3 regions of the Lacrimispora xylanolytica genome follow, and region 1 is predicted to be linked to each of the others. Evidence: riboswitches for the same ligand, from Rfam matches in the RefSeq annotation. Region 1 holds a riboswitch; each other region holds the start of a gene.
What was found. Region 1 has a riboswitch for thiamine pyrophosphate ahead of thiT (energy-coupled thiamine transporter ThiT). Riboswitches for the same ligand answer to the same signal wherever they lie in the genome.
Positions count from the first base shown of each region.

Region 1 (4,251 bases):
AATTGGTAGTTAATCGGGTAAGACCTTATTACATATATCAATGTGATCTGTCTGAGGGCATTGAACATTTTCGTACACCAGTAGCGGCGGGAATTGAGATCATAGAGTTATTACGTGGCCATACTTCAGGATTTGCAGTGCCAACCTTTGTAATAGATGCACCAGGGGGCGGTGGTAAGATACCAGTTAATCCGCAATATGTGATATCTCAATCGCCGGAAAAAGTAATTCTAAGAAACTATGAAGGTGTTATATGTACGTATACGGAACCGGTGGATAAAACCCATACATGTAAGCAGTGTGGTATTTGTGATAAATACAAAAAAGATGAATATAAGGGGGTGGAGAAACTCTTAAAAAATGAGTGTACTTGCCTGATACCAGCGAGCAATGTACGAATAGACAGGAGAGCAAGATATCATGAAAAAATTTCAATGTGATGCTGAAAATGATTGTAAAATTACAATAGATACAATAAAAATATATCTGGACAACATGAATAAACGCGTGAAAATACTTGATTCCAGTAACATATCGGTTCAGGCCTTAGAAAAAATAATAGACGTTGCAACGGTAAATCAGGCGGGTAAAATAATAGTTAATACCGATATATCTAATTTGAAGATATTTACTGAGGCAGGATTTAATATCGAAGGAAAGATAGCTGGATTTTTCAAGGGAAAAGATGCATATTGTTTGTCCTATTTTATAGACAGCAAAAGAAAAATTGCTGCTAATTCTGTAGAGAAAGATATGTTGGTCAGGCAGTGCATAAAGAAACATGGAAAATATATTGCCGGTGGCAGTAACACTCTGCCATATAGCATTAGAACCGCGACACAAAGAGATATAAGAGAAATCGCTGCTTTGTTTTCAGCCGTGTTTTCGACATATCCTACCCCTGTATATGACGAGGATTATCTAAGTCAAACAATGAATAGAAACGTATTGTATAAGATTGCTGAATTAGAGGGAAAGATAATTGGGATCGCTTCAGCGGATATGGACATAGTGAATCTGAATGCTGAAATGACGGATTGCGCCACCTATGCAGAATACAGGGGAAAAGGGGTTCTGTCCAATATTATAAATGAGTTGGAATCAGAGCTTTTAAACAGGAACTTTATTACTTTATATAGTCTGTCCAGAGCTATAAATACTGGCATTAATATGGTGTTATGTAAACACGAATACATATATGCAGGCAGGTTAATAAATAATTGTAATATATGCGGTGCATTTGAAGATATGAATATCTGGACAAAAAATATTCATCCTATTAATTAAATATCAACAATGCATTGCAGCTATCAAACGTCGTTGAAAAATAATTAAGGATGAGGCAGAAAAGGAGCACAGTATTTCTTTGTCATAAAAAACCGTCCCCCAAACGTCAGATGTTATGTTCTGTTGTTTGGAGGACGGTTTAAAGGCCGCCTTCTTCTTATCAAGCTTATTCGCTTACTGCCAGCCGCTTTACCTGGGTGATTGCCTTAAATACAGGAGGCATATAAAGAATAATAACGGTTACAATTAACTCTGGGAGAATGTAAGTGGCGTTATATACCAGGGTATAAATCATGGAATTGGTACCTTCCGGTGCATAAGAAGCAAAAAATATGTAACCGGAGATTACATGAAAGAGATATCGTCCTATAACGCCTGTGATATATCCAGCCACCAGTCCATGCTTTTTATTGCGAAACAAGCCAGACAGTCCAAGGGCACCGAATGCCAGAGGATAATCAAGGAGCACCTGAATGGGAGCGAATATATATGGATTCATGATAAACTGCAAAATTCCATAAGCAACCCCAGTCATGATTCCTGTTCTTAATCCGAAGACATAGCCAATGAGGCAGATAAACAGCATGGAAAACAGGGTGATGGAGCCTCCAAATGGAAGTGAGGCAAACTTAATAAAGGAAGTCACAAGAGAAAGAGCCATGGCGCCTGCACAGTAAACCATACGCTGGGTCTTTACATGAGGCGTTGTATCCTGGGACTTTGAAAAGAACTGAAAACCAAAAAAGACTGCTGCTAACAACAGGATCACAGCTGTATATCCTGCCGTGGTCAGCATATATTCCGCATTCTCAGCGGAGTAATTCAGAAAAAAAGACATAAAAATACCTCCTTTTATATGCGCAGGAGGGGACTACTGATGCTTCCTTACGCCGGTATTAACCGGTTCAAGTAGTGAGGGTTAGGTAACGACCAATCTCAGCCTGAGGCTCCCCTAGCGTGTGAACATTTATTTGTTGCTGTGAGTATAACGCAATTGGTATCCCTTGTCAAGTTGTGTCAAATGATAATATTTGCATAAAAAAGCAAATAAGGCACAACCTAGTATATAGCAGAAAAAGAAAACAGGAACAAAGGAGGTTATTTATGACAGGCTTTATAATCGCCCTTATTTCAGGGGCACTTATGAGCATCCAGGGAGTCTTAAATACAGGAGTGACCAAGCAGACCAGCATGTGGGTGTCTACAGGCTGGGTGCAGCTCACTGCATTTTTGACCTGTCTGGTGTTATGGTATTTTTCAGGCCGGGAGAATGTTACAGACCTTCTTAATGTGCATCCAAAATACATGCTCGTGGGAGGTATCATCGGCGCGTTCATCACCTATACGGTCGTTCGAAGCATGAGTACCTTAGGACCTGCCAAAGCAGCCCTTGTTATTGTGGTATCCCAGATCATCGTGGCTTATGGCGTTGAGCTTTTCGGTCTCTTTGGTGTGGAAAAGGTAGGATTTGAGTGGAAAAAGCTGATCGGTGCCGTAGTGGCTATCATCGGAATCATGATATTTAATTAATTTGGAAATAGTGCTTGTATTTACGTATTTCTTTCGGTAGAATAATAACATAGGCTGAAGATGGTATCCTTTTTATCCAAATTTTGTAACAGGAGGGATATCATGAAATATAAGAAAGCGAAATTAATTTTACTCGTTTTATGTATTTTAATTTCAGGCATATGCTATACCGTAAGCAGGTTTTCCTATCAGCGGACAGATAGTACCAAATTATCACCGTCAACAAAAGAGATGGAAGAAACCTCAGGCACTGTTTCCCAGGAAAAGATATCAGAAGAATCTAAGGGCAGCAGTTTCTCAGATGCATTGGCTGAGGGGAGTCTGCCCTGCTATATACATATCTGCGGAGAGGTGGTTTTTCCTGGCGTGTACCAGCTTTCAGAGGAAAGCAGAGTATTTGAGGCCGTGGAAAAGGCTGGAGGCTTCACCCCCCAGGCAGCACCGGAGCATTTGAATATGGCAGAACGGATCAGAGACGGCATGAAGATTGTGGTCTTAAGCAGAGAAGAAGCAGTGACCGCTGGAAATCCGAATTCAGGAGAAACCGGAAAGAAAGATTCCAAGCTTAATATAAACACTGCCTCAAAGGAAGAACTGATGACTTTAAGAGGTGTCGGAGAAGCCAAAGCGGGTGACATCATAAAGTACCGGGACAGCCACGGTGGATTTAAACGGATCGAGGATATTATGAATATATCCGGGATCAAGGATGCAGCATTTCAAAAGATAAAAGACGATATAACGGTTTAAGATAGAAGACAGAGGTGTGAGATGGCAAGTGTTTTAGTAGTGGATGATGAAAAATTAATTGTGAAGGGCATGAGATTCAGCCTGGAGCAGGATGGCATGGACGTCGATTGTGCGTATGACGGAGAGGAAGCCATCAGTCTGGCAAAACAGAAGGAGTACGACGTGGTCTTACTTGATGTCATGCTTCCGAAGTTTGATGGTTATGAGGTCTGCCAGGCAATCAGAGAGTTTTCCGAGATGCCCATAATTATGCTGACAGCAAAGGGCAACGATATGGATAAGATTCTTGGACTGGAGTACGGGGCTGATGATTATATTACGAAACCTTTTAATATTCTGGAAGTAAAGGCAAGAATCAAGGCAATCATGCGCCGGAATGCCAAAAAGGGCAGACGGGATCGTCAGGATGAAGGACGTCTTGTTACCGCAGGAGATTTAAAGCTGGACCGTGACAGCAGACGTGTTTTTATTGGCGATAAGGAGATTAATCTGACCGCCAAGGAATTTGATCTGTTAGAGCTTTTGACCTGCAATCCTGGAAAGGTCTACAGCAGGGAACAGCTTCTTACGTTTGTTTGGGGGAATAAGGCCATGGACACCGGAGATGTCCGTACCGTTGACGTTCATGTGCGCCGTCTAAGAGAGAAGATAGAGCCTAGCCCAAGCGATCCGAAATATGTGCAT
Region 1 is NZ_CP113524.1:3,497,512-3,501,762, reverse strand. Features, by position in the region: gene kamA (lysine 2,3-aminomutase) at 1-440, shown strand, start outside; gene ablB (putative beta-lysine N-acetyltransferase) at 421-1,287, shown strand; gene thiT (energy-coupled thiamine transporter ThiT) at 1,454-2,125, opposite strand; TPP riboswitch at 2,153-2,251, opposite strand; gene OW255_RS16370 (DMT family transporter) at 2,392-2,817, shown strand; gene OW255_RS16365 (ComEA family DNA-binding protein) at 2,920-3,567, shown strand; gene OW255_RS16360 (response regulator transcription factor) at 3,589-4,251, shown strand, end outside.

Region 2 (4,251 bases), 1.8 Mb from region 1:
TTAAACCACACCGGATCCCATAAGATCAATAACGCCCTGGGGCAGGTTCTTCTTGCTAAAAAAATGGGCAAGACCCGAGTCATTGCAGAAACCGGTGCCGGACAGCACGGTGTGGCGACTGCTACCGCTGCGGCTCTCATGGGAATGGAATGTGAGATATACATGGGAGAAGAGGACACAGAGCGCCAGGCCTTAAATGTATTCCGCATGGAGCTTTTAGGTGCCAAAGTCCACCCTGTAACCAGCGGAACAAAGACCTTAAAAGATGCCGTCAATGAAACTATGAGGGAATGGACCAACCGAGTGGAGGATACTCACTATGTCCTTGGTTCTGTTATGGGCCCTCACCCTTTCCCTACCATTGTCAGGGACTTTCAAAGCATCATTGGCAAGGAAGTCCGCTCTCAGATCTTAAAAGCAGAGGGGAAGCTGCCTGATCTTTTAATCGCCTGTGTGGGCGGCGGCAGCAATGCCATGGGACTTTTTTATGAATTCCTTAAAGAATCTTCTGTAAAGATGATTGGCTGTGAGGCGGCTGGACACGGCATTGATACCGATCAACATGCGGCTACCATATCAAAAGGGACTCTTGGTATCTTTCATGGCATGAAATCCTACTTCTGCCAGGATGAATACGGACAGATTGCTCCTGTATACTCCATTTCCGCAGGTCTTGATTATCCTGGTATCGGGCCGGAGCACGCAAATCTCCATGATTCCGGACGTGCACAATATGTTCCAGTTACTGACAATGAGGCGGTAGAGGCATTTGAATATTTATCCCGGGTGGAAGGAATTATCCCTGCCATCGAAAGCTCTCATGCCATTGCTCATGCCAGGAAAATTGCGCCTTCCATGGGAAAAGATGAAGTCATTGTCATTAATCTATCCGGGCGTGGCGATAAGGATGTCGCTGCCATAGCCCGTTATAAGGGGGTACAAATTTATGAGTAGAGTTACAGACGTATTTTCAAAAGGAAAAGCATTTATCCCATTTATCACAGCAGGGGATCCCCATCTCTCTGTCACAGAAGAACTGATCCCTGCCATGGCCAAGGCCGGAGCAGACTTAATTGAAATCGGGATACCATTTTCCGATCCGGTGGCAGAAGGCATTGTAATTCAGGAAGCGGATGCCCGTGCTCTTTTGGCCGGCACCACAACGGATAAGATTTTTGAGTCCGTAAAAAGAATCCGCATGAAGACCAGCGTTCCACTGGCTTTCATGACTTACTTAAACCCAATCTTCGTTTACGGCAGTGAACGGTTCATAAAAAATGCGGCTGAATGCGGCATTGATGCCCTTATTGTTCCTGATATGCCATTTGAGGAAAAAGAGGAATTAAAACCCTACTGCAATCAGTACGGCATCGATCTCATTTCCCTGATCGCACCTACCTCTAAGGAGAGAATAAAGACCATCGCGGCTGAGGCAGAAGCCTTTGTCTACTGCGTCTCCTCCATGGGCGTTACCGGAGTAAGAAAAGAAATCACCACGAATCTTGGAGATATGATTTCTCTGGTAAAGGAGACTAAGAACATTCCCTGCGCCATCGGATTTGGGATATCCACCACGGAGCAGGCAGCGGAAATGAGCCGGTATGCAGATGGGGTGATCGTTGGCAGTGCCATTGTTAAACTGGCTGCCAGATACGGTGCTGACTGCATCGAGCCAATCTGCTCCTATGTGAGAGAAATGAAAGCTGCCATATCATAATCCCCTTTTTCATCTTGACAATGATTTGCCCCGGTGTTACACTAATGCCACAAGAGGGAGCTCGTAAGCGGGCTGAGAGGAAGTAATCAAACTTCGACCTTTATAACCTGATTTGGGTAATGCCAACGTAGGGATTTATACGAGACGAATCTATTCTCTGAGCCTGTGCCTGTTGGTATGGGCTCTTTTTATTTGCACATGTTCTCGTCAGTCCCTCCGGCAAAATAAAAGGAGGATCACAAATGAATTACACCACACAGATGGATGCTGCCAGAAAAGGCATTCGGACAAAGGAATTAATGGCGGTCGCAGAAAAAGAGCAATGGGAGCCAGAAAAGCTTCTTCCCCTGGTGGCAGAAGGCAAGGTTGCCATACCGGCTAATAAGCATCACACCTGCTTAAACCCCAATGGAATCGGGTCCATGTTAAAGACAAAGATCAACGTAAACCTTGGCACCTCCAGGGATTTAAATGATTTGAACCTGGAGCTTAAAAAGGTTCAGGACGCCGTTTCCATGGGAGCAGAATCCATTATGGATTTAAGTTCTTTCGGGGACACCAGAAAATTCCGCAGAAAACTGACCGAGGAATGTCCCGCCATCATTGGCACCGTTCCCATCTACGACGCGGTTGTTTATTACCACAAGGCCCTTGGTGAGATTACTGCCAAGGAGTGGATTGATATTGTAGAAATGCATGCAAAGGACGGAGTGGATTTTATGACCATTCATGTCGGCATCAACAAGCAGACCGCCCGCAGGTTTAAGGATGCCCAGCGGCTGACCAACATCGTATCCAGAGGCGGCTCCATAATCTTTGCCTGGATGGAAATGACCGGGGAAGAAAATCCATTTTACGAGCATTATGATCGTATTTTAGAAATTTGTCAGGAGCATGATGTCACCTTAAGCCTTGGAGATGCCTGTCGTCCGGGCTGTATTGAAGACGCGTCTGATATTTCTCAGATTGAAGAGCTTGTTACACTTGGAGAGCTGACCCGGAGAGCCTGGGAGAAAGATGTACAGGTTATCATTGAAGGGCCGGGACATATGCCTCTGGATCAGATTGCTGCCAATATGAAGATTCAGGAGACGATCTGCAAGGGAGCCCCTTTTTATGTTCTTGGTCCTCTGGTCACTGATATTGCCCCTGGATATGACCACATTACTTCTGCCATCGGAGGAGCCATAGCCGCTGCCGCAGGAGCTGCCTTTTTATGCTATGTCACCCCAGCGGAGCATTTAAGGCTGCCTGACGGGGATGATGTGAAGGAAGGAATCATCTCTGCTAGGATCGCGGCCCATGCGGCTGATATTGCAAAGGGAATAAAGGGAGCAAAGGAATGGGACCGTCAGATGAGCGATGCCAGAAAGCGTCTTGACTGGGAAACCATGTTTAAGCTAGCCATTGATCCGGAAAAAGCAAGACGTTACCGGGAAACATCAAAACCCGAAAAAGAGGATACCTGCTCCATGTGCGGAAATTTCTGCGCCATGAAAAACATGAACCGAATTCTGGAAGGGGAAAAAATTACGATCTTTGATGAATGATGGTTTTTTCTAAACAATCGGAAATGGAGGAATTATCATGAATCAAAATACAAAAGCAGTGATACGAAAAGGCTCTTACATAAACCAAAGGTCCAGAATAAAAAAATTGGCACTAAGTGGTATGCTGGCTGCTGTTACCGTGGCGCTCTCCGGCTTTTCTATCCCCATCGGTGCCTCCAGATGCTTTCCCATTCAACATCTGGTCAATGTTATGGCCGGAATATTCCTTGGCCCATTTTATGGGGTTTTGACCGCGTTTTGCACTTCCCTGATTCGCAATTTAATTGGTACCGGAAGCCTGCTGGCATTCCCAGGCAGTATGATAGGTGCTTTTCTTTCCGCTCTCCTGTTTCAAAAAACAGGCAAGCTTCTCTTTTCCTGTCTTGGCGAAATTGGAGGAACGGGCATCATTGGCGCACTGGTTTCCTATCCCCTGGCTGTCTTTTTTATGGGTAAGGATATAGCTGTCTTCTTTTTTGTCGTTCCATTTTTATTGAGCACGGTGTGCGGGACGCTGATGGCAGCTGCCTTATTCGAAATTTTCCGCCGTCTTGGCCTGGTTTCTCATCTTAACCGGCTGATCAAGGAATAGAAAGGAAGAGGATATTAAAATGAAAATGAATCTGGAAGACTATACTGCTCTGCCTCAGACAGTACGGGAAAAACACCCTTTGATCCATTGCATTACAAACTATGTCACAGCCAAGGACGTAGCCAATGTTGTTCTAGCCTGCGGCGGCTCTCCCATTATGGCAGATCACCCGGCAGAGGTTAAGGAAATGACCAGGCTCTCTGACTGCCTTCTTTTAAATATCGGAACTCCTAGAGAATCTACTCTGGACGTCATGATAGCGGCTGGTATGGAAGCAAATCGTTTGGGTATTCCCGTGATTCTTGACCCGGTTGGCATTGGAAGCACTCCCTTTCGAACAGAACTGATTCAGGAGCTGGTAAAGAAGGTGGTACCAACCGTAGTCCGTGGGA
Region 2 is NZ_CP113524.1:805,066-809,316, reverse strand. Features, by position in the region: gene trpB (tryptophan synthase subunit beta) at 1-954, shown strand, start outside; gene trpA (tryptophan synthase subunit alpha) at 947-1,717, shown strand; TPP riboswitch at 1,761-1,869, shown strand; gene thiC (phosphomethylpyrimidine synthase ThiC) at 1,960-3,267, shown strand; gene thiW (energy coupling factor transporter S component ThiW) at 3,305-3,859, shown strand; gene thiM (hydroxyethylthiazole kinase) at 3,879-4,251, shown strand, end outside.
Region 2: linked by a shared signal. The riboswitch ahead of thiC (phosphomethylpyrimidine synthase ThiC) and the one ahead of thiT (energy-coupled thiamine transporter ThiT) in region 1 are both predicted to bind thiamine pyrophosphate.

Region 3 (4,251 bases), 2.2 Mb from region 1:
AAAATAATCGGTATCCAGTTTTTCTTCTTCCATCTTAACGCCTGCCCAGCCATAGAAAATCCAGATGGCATCCACTGACTTTGTTTTTAAAGCAGAAACTTCATCGGTCACTGTACTTGGAATCATCTCTATTTTGGAGAAATCTCCGCCATCCGCTTCCACCACATCTTTTATCATGGCTTTTTCCACTGGATTATCCCAGGTAGCATATTTTTTCCCTTCCAGTCCTTTGGGAGTATCCATGCCTTCCCCTTTTCTGGAGATAATTCCAGAAGTATTATGCTGAATCACAGCTGCCACAGCTGTAATCGGTAAGGCATTATCCCCAACCAGTGCCGGGGCCATGGTATCCTGAAATGCCATGCCAAATTCCGCTTTTCCTGAGGCGACTAAAACGGCTGCCCCATCTTCCGGTGGCTGTACAATATCAACAGAAAGTCCGGCATCTTTAAAATATCCTTTTTCCTGTGCAATATAAAGGCCTGTATGATTGGTGTTAGGCGTCCAATCAAGAACAAATGTTACTTTCTTTAAATTCTCTGCTTCTGTATTACCTGTCTGCGTTTCCTGCTTCTTACAGGCACTTAAGGATGCAGTAAGTGCCGCTGCAAGTAAAACTGCTTTCCCTGCTTTTCTTATGATTTTTTTCATTGTTTCCTCCAAATTAATTCTGTTAGATTTCTTCCCATGGCATACATTTTTTCGAGAGGTAGTCAACCCCCTTCATGAGAAGAAGGCTGATGACTGATATGAGAATAATCACTGCGAACATTTTATCAAAGGCAAAGGCCTTTTTCACCCGGGTCATATAGACGCCAAGGCCGCCAAATCCCCCCAGCCATTCGGAGATGACCGCACCTACTACTGCATAGGATGCGGAAATCCTCAGGCTGGAAAAGAACTGCCCCATGGCTCCCGGAAGCTTGATATAACGAAAAATACTTACATTTCCTGCGCCCATGGACCGAAGCAAGGTGACTTCATCCGGATCAACGGATTGAAAGCCGGAAAGGAGTCCGATGGCAACAGGAAAAAATGTGGTCAGCACAATCAGTATGATCTTTGGTGTCATTTCATAACCAAACCACAATACTAAGAGAGGGGCTAAGGCCACCGTAGGAATGGTCTGGGTAAGTATAATCACCGGATAAATTGCCCGGTAAAGTCCATGAAAATGATCCATGATAACAGCGATAAAAAATCCCAGTACCACTCCAAGAAAAAGTCCTGCAAATGCCTCTTTAAGCGTTATCTTCCCATGCTCCATCAGTGCCGGAAACTCCGTGATCAGTGCACGTCCCACGCTGGCGGGAGACGGCAGAAGATAGGCTTCTATGATACCGGCGGAACATATCCCCTGCCACAGGAGCAAAAGCCCCAATACCGCGGAACAGGACCAAAGCTTATTGGTGATGCTTTGTGACTTTCTTATCAATGGTCAATACCTCACCTTCCGGCCGGTAGGTAACTTTAATATAAGCGGCCACAGAAGGAGCGCCTGCACGAATGGCGATATGCTGGCATTCCTTTACAATATCCATCAGTTCATCATAATCTCCTTCAATGGCAGTCTCAAACGGCCCAACATAATAAGTCAGTCCCGTGCTTTTAATATAATCAATAACTTCATCTACAATACGGATTAAATCCTCATCATTCTTAGCCTCTGGAAGTGTTTGAATTGCTACGCTTGCATTCATATGTGTTCTCTCCTTTTCCTGTTATGTGCGTTATGCCCAGTAGGGCTGGTATGAAAAAACCCGCCCGGATATCCGGGCGGGTTAACAGGCAGAGCCTGAAAGTTTCCTACGCTGGCATTATCCAGATCAGGTTACAGGGTTTAAAACAAGACGGTTTTATCTCAGCCGGACTTCATCCAGCACCCCTTTTTAATTTTCTTTGAAAGTATACATCGAACCAGCGGGAATGTCAAGCTGGCCGGGTCCCAATGGGTATTGAATGGCTGCTGTCACTTTCAATCTGGTTCCTATATTCCTATGTTTTACTCGTCTTTTAGTTAGCAAAGGCTAACCGTCAATTAGTAGCATCCGGCCTGTTCACATTCGCAGGGCTTTACGGAAATAGAAGAAATCTTCTGATCGTTTAAATATCCGCAGGCGGATAGTCCTGCCCGTACTACCAGATTCCAGTTCTTTGCAGATAAATGATATGTGGTTTCATCGTCAAGAATCACTGTGCAGGCATTTTCCATAGAGCAGGTTTCTGAATAAGCAATCTTATACATGTTCTTTCTGCTGATGGCACCGATCTCTTCCAGCACATTTACCATACGGTAAACCGTTGCAGCTCCAATGCTTTCATCCACTCTCGACGCTTTGTAATAAATCTCTTTACAGCTGGAGCACTCATGTTCCAGAATTATATCCAGCAGCGTGAGGCGCTGTTTAGTTATTCTGCATCCTTTTTGCTTTAGTCGCTCAATAATGAGGTCCTTCTGCATTTTAGATGTACGATAGCTTCTGGAGTCGGTTACTTTTCTTTTTTCACTGATTACATTACGATTTTCCATATTGGCACCTCCGTTTACTGGTATTAATTCGTTATTAATTGGTATCGATTAGCTGCAATGTCCTCCGCAGTCCTTACAGGACTGACCGCACTGAATGGATTTTCCGTTCTTCTTATCACGGACCATGCTTCTGACTGCCAATGAAACTGCGCCGATAACGGCTAAGAGTACAACCACTGTTCCCATAATGAGCCTCCTCATATGTTGAGCCTGCATCTTCATGCAGGCTCTTTCTACGTGTACCGCGACTTATTTGGCGCCTGCCACACTTTTAAAATTTGCTTTTGAAACTTTACTGTCTTTGCCTGGTCTTACCAGAAGGAAGATAAATCCTGCAATCAATGCAAATGCAACGATTGTAAATACTCCAAAGCTTCCTGTGGTAATGAGTGTACCAATCTGGTAAACGCAAAGAGCCACTACATAAGCGAGGAGCGTCTGGTAACCTACTGCATACCAGAACCATCTGGCGCTGTTCATCTCTCGTTTGATGGCACCCATAGCAGCAAAGCAGGGAGCGCAGAGAAGATTAAATACCAGGAAGGAATAAGCAGCGATAGAAGTCATGCTTCCTGCAAGAGTTCCCCAGATTTCGCTTCCGTCTTCTGCCACTTCTGCAAAACCGTAAAGAATACCAAAGGTTCCTACTACGTTCTCTTTTGCGATCAGGCCTGTGATCGCAGCGACAGCTGCTTTCCAGTTGCCCCAGCCAAGAGGAGCGAATAACCAGCTGATGGTACTTCCCACTGCTGCCAGGATGCTGTGATCAAGTTCAAGGGTATCAAGAAGTCTGAACTGTCCGTCCACCCAGCCAAAGTATGAGGTAAACCATACTACGATGGTTGCAAGAAGGATGATGGTACCAGCCTTCTTAATAAAGGACCAGCCACGTTCCCACATGCTTCTTAAAATATTTTCTACTGTAGGCATGTGATATGCCGGAAGCTCCATAACAAAGGGAGCCGGATCGCCGGAGAAAATCTTTGTCTTCTTTAAAATGATACCGGAACAGATAATTGCTGCAATTCCAACAAAGTAAGCACTTGGAGCTACCCAGGCAGCTCCTCCGAACAACGCACCTGAGATCAGAGCAATAATCGGAAGCTTGGCACTACATGGAATAAAAGTAGTTGTCATGATAGTCATCTTACGGTCACGATCATTTTCAATGGTACGGGAAGCCATGATACCAGGAACACCACAGCCACTGCCGATCAACATTGGAATGAAGGATTTTCCAGAAAGACCGAATTTACGGAAGATACGGTCCATAATGAACGCAACTCTTGCCATATATCCGCAGCTCTCAAGAAAAGCAAGGAATATAAAAAGTACTAACATCTGAGGTACGAAGCCAAGAACAGCGCCCACACCAGCGATAATACCATCTAAAATCAATCCCTGAAGCCAGTCTGCACAACCCACTGCAACCAGGATGTTTTCTGCTATGACTGGAATTCCTGGAACATCAAGGCCAAAGAAGGAAAAGCCTTCACCAAACAGGTTATCATTGGTCCAGTCCGTAGCCCAGCCGCCGACGGTAGTTACAGATGCATAGTATACGAGGAACATGATAGCCGCAAAAATAGGCAGAGCAAGAAACCGGTTGGTAACAATCCGGTCGATCTTATCAGATATTGTAAGCTTATCCCGTTTGCTTCTTGTGTAGCACTCATTGATAATGGAAGAGATGTACACATACCGCTCATTGGTAATAATGC
Region 3 is NZ_CP113524.1:1,149,876-1,154,126, reverse strand. Features, by position in the region: gene OW255_RS05550 (ABC transporter substrate-binding protein) at 1-651, opposite strand, end outside; gene OW255_RS05545 (ABC transporter permease) at 674-1,435, opposite strand; gene OW255_RS05540 (thiamine-binding protein) at 1,404-1,700, opposite strand; TPP riboswitch at 1,786-1,897, opposite strand; gene OW255_RS05535 (transcriptional repressor) at 2,039-2,530, opposite strand; gene OW255_RS05530 (FeoB-associated Cys-rich membrane protein) at 2,579-2,716, opposite strand; gene feoB (ferrous iron transport protein B) at 2,780-4,251, opposite strand, start outside.
Region 3: linked by a shared signal. The riboswitch ahead of OW255_RS05540 (thiamine-binding protein) and the one ahead of thiT (energy-coupled thiamine transporter ThiT) in region 1 are both predicted to bind thiamine pyrophosphate.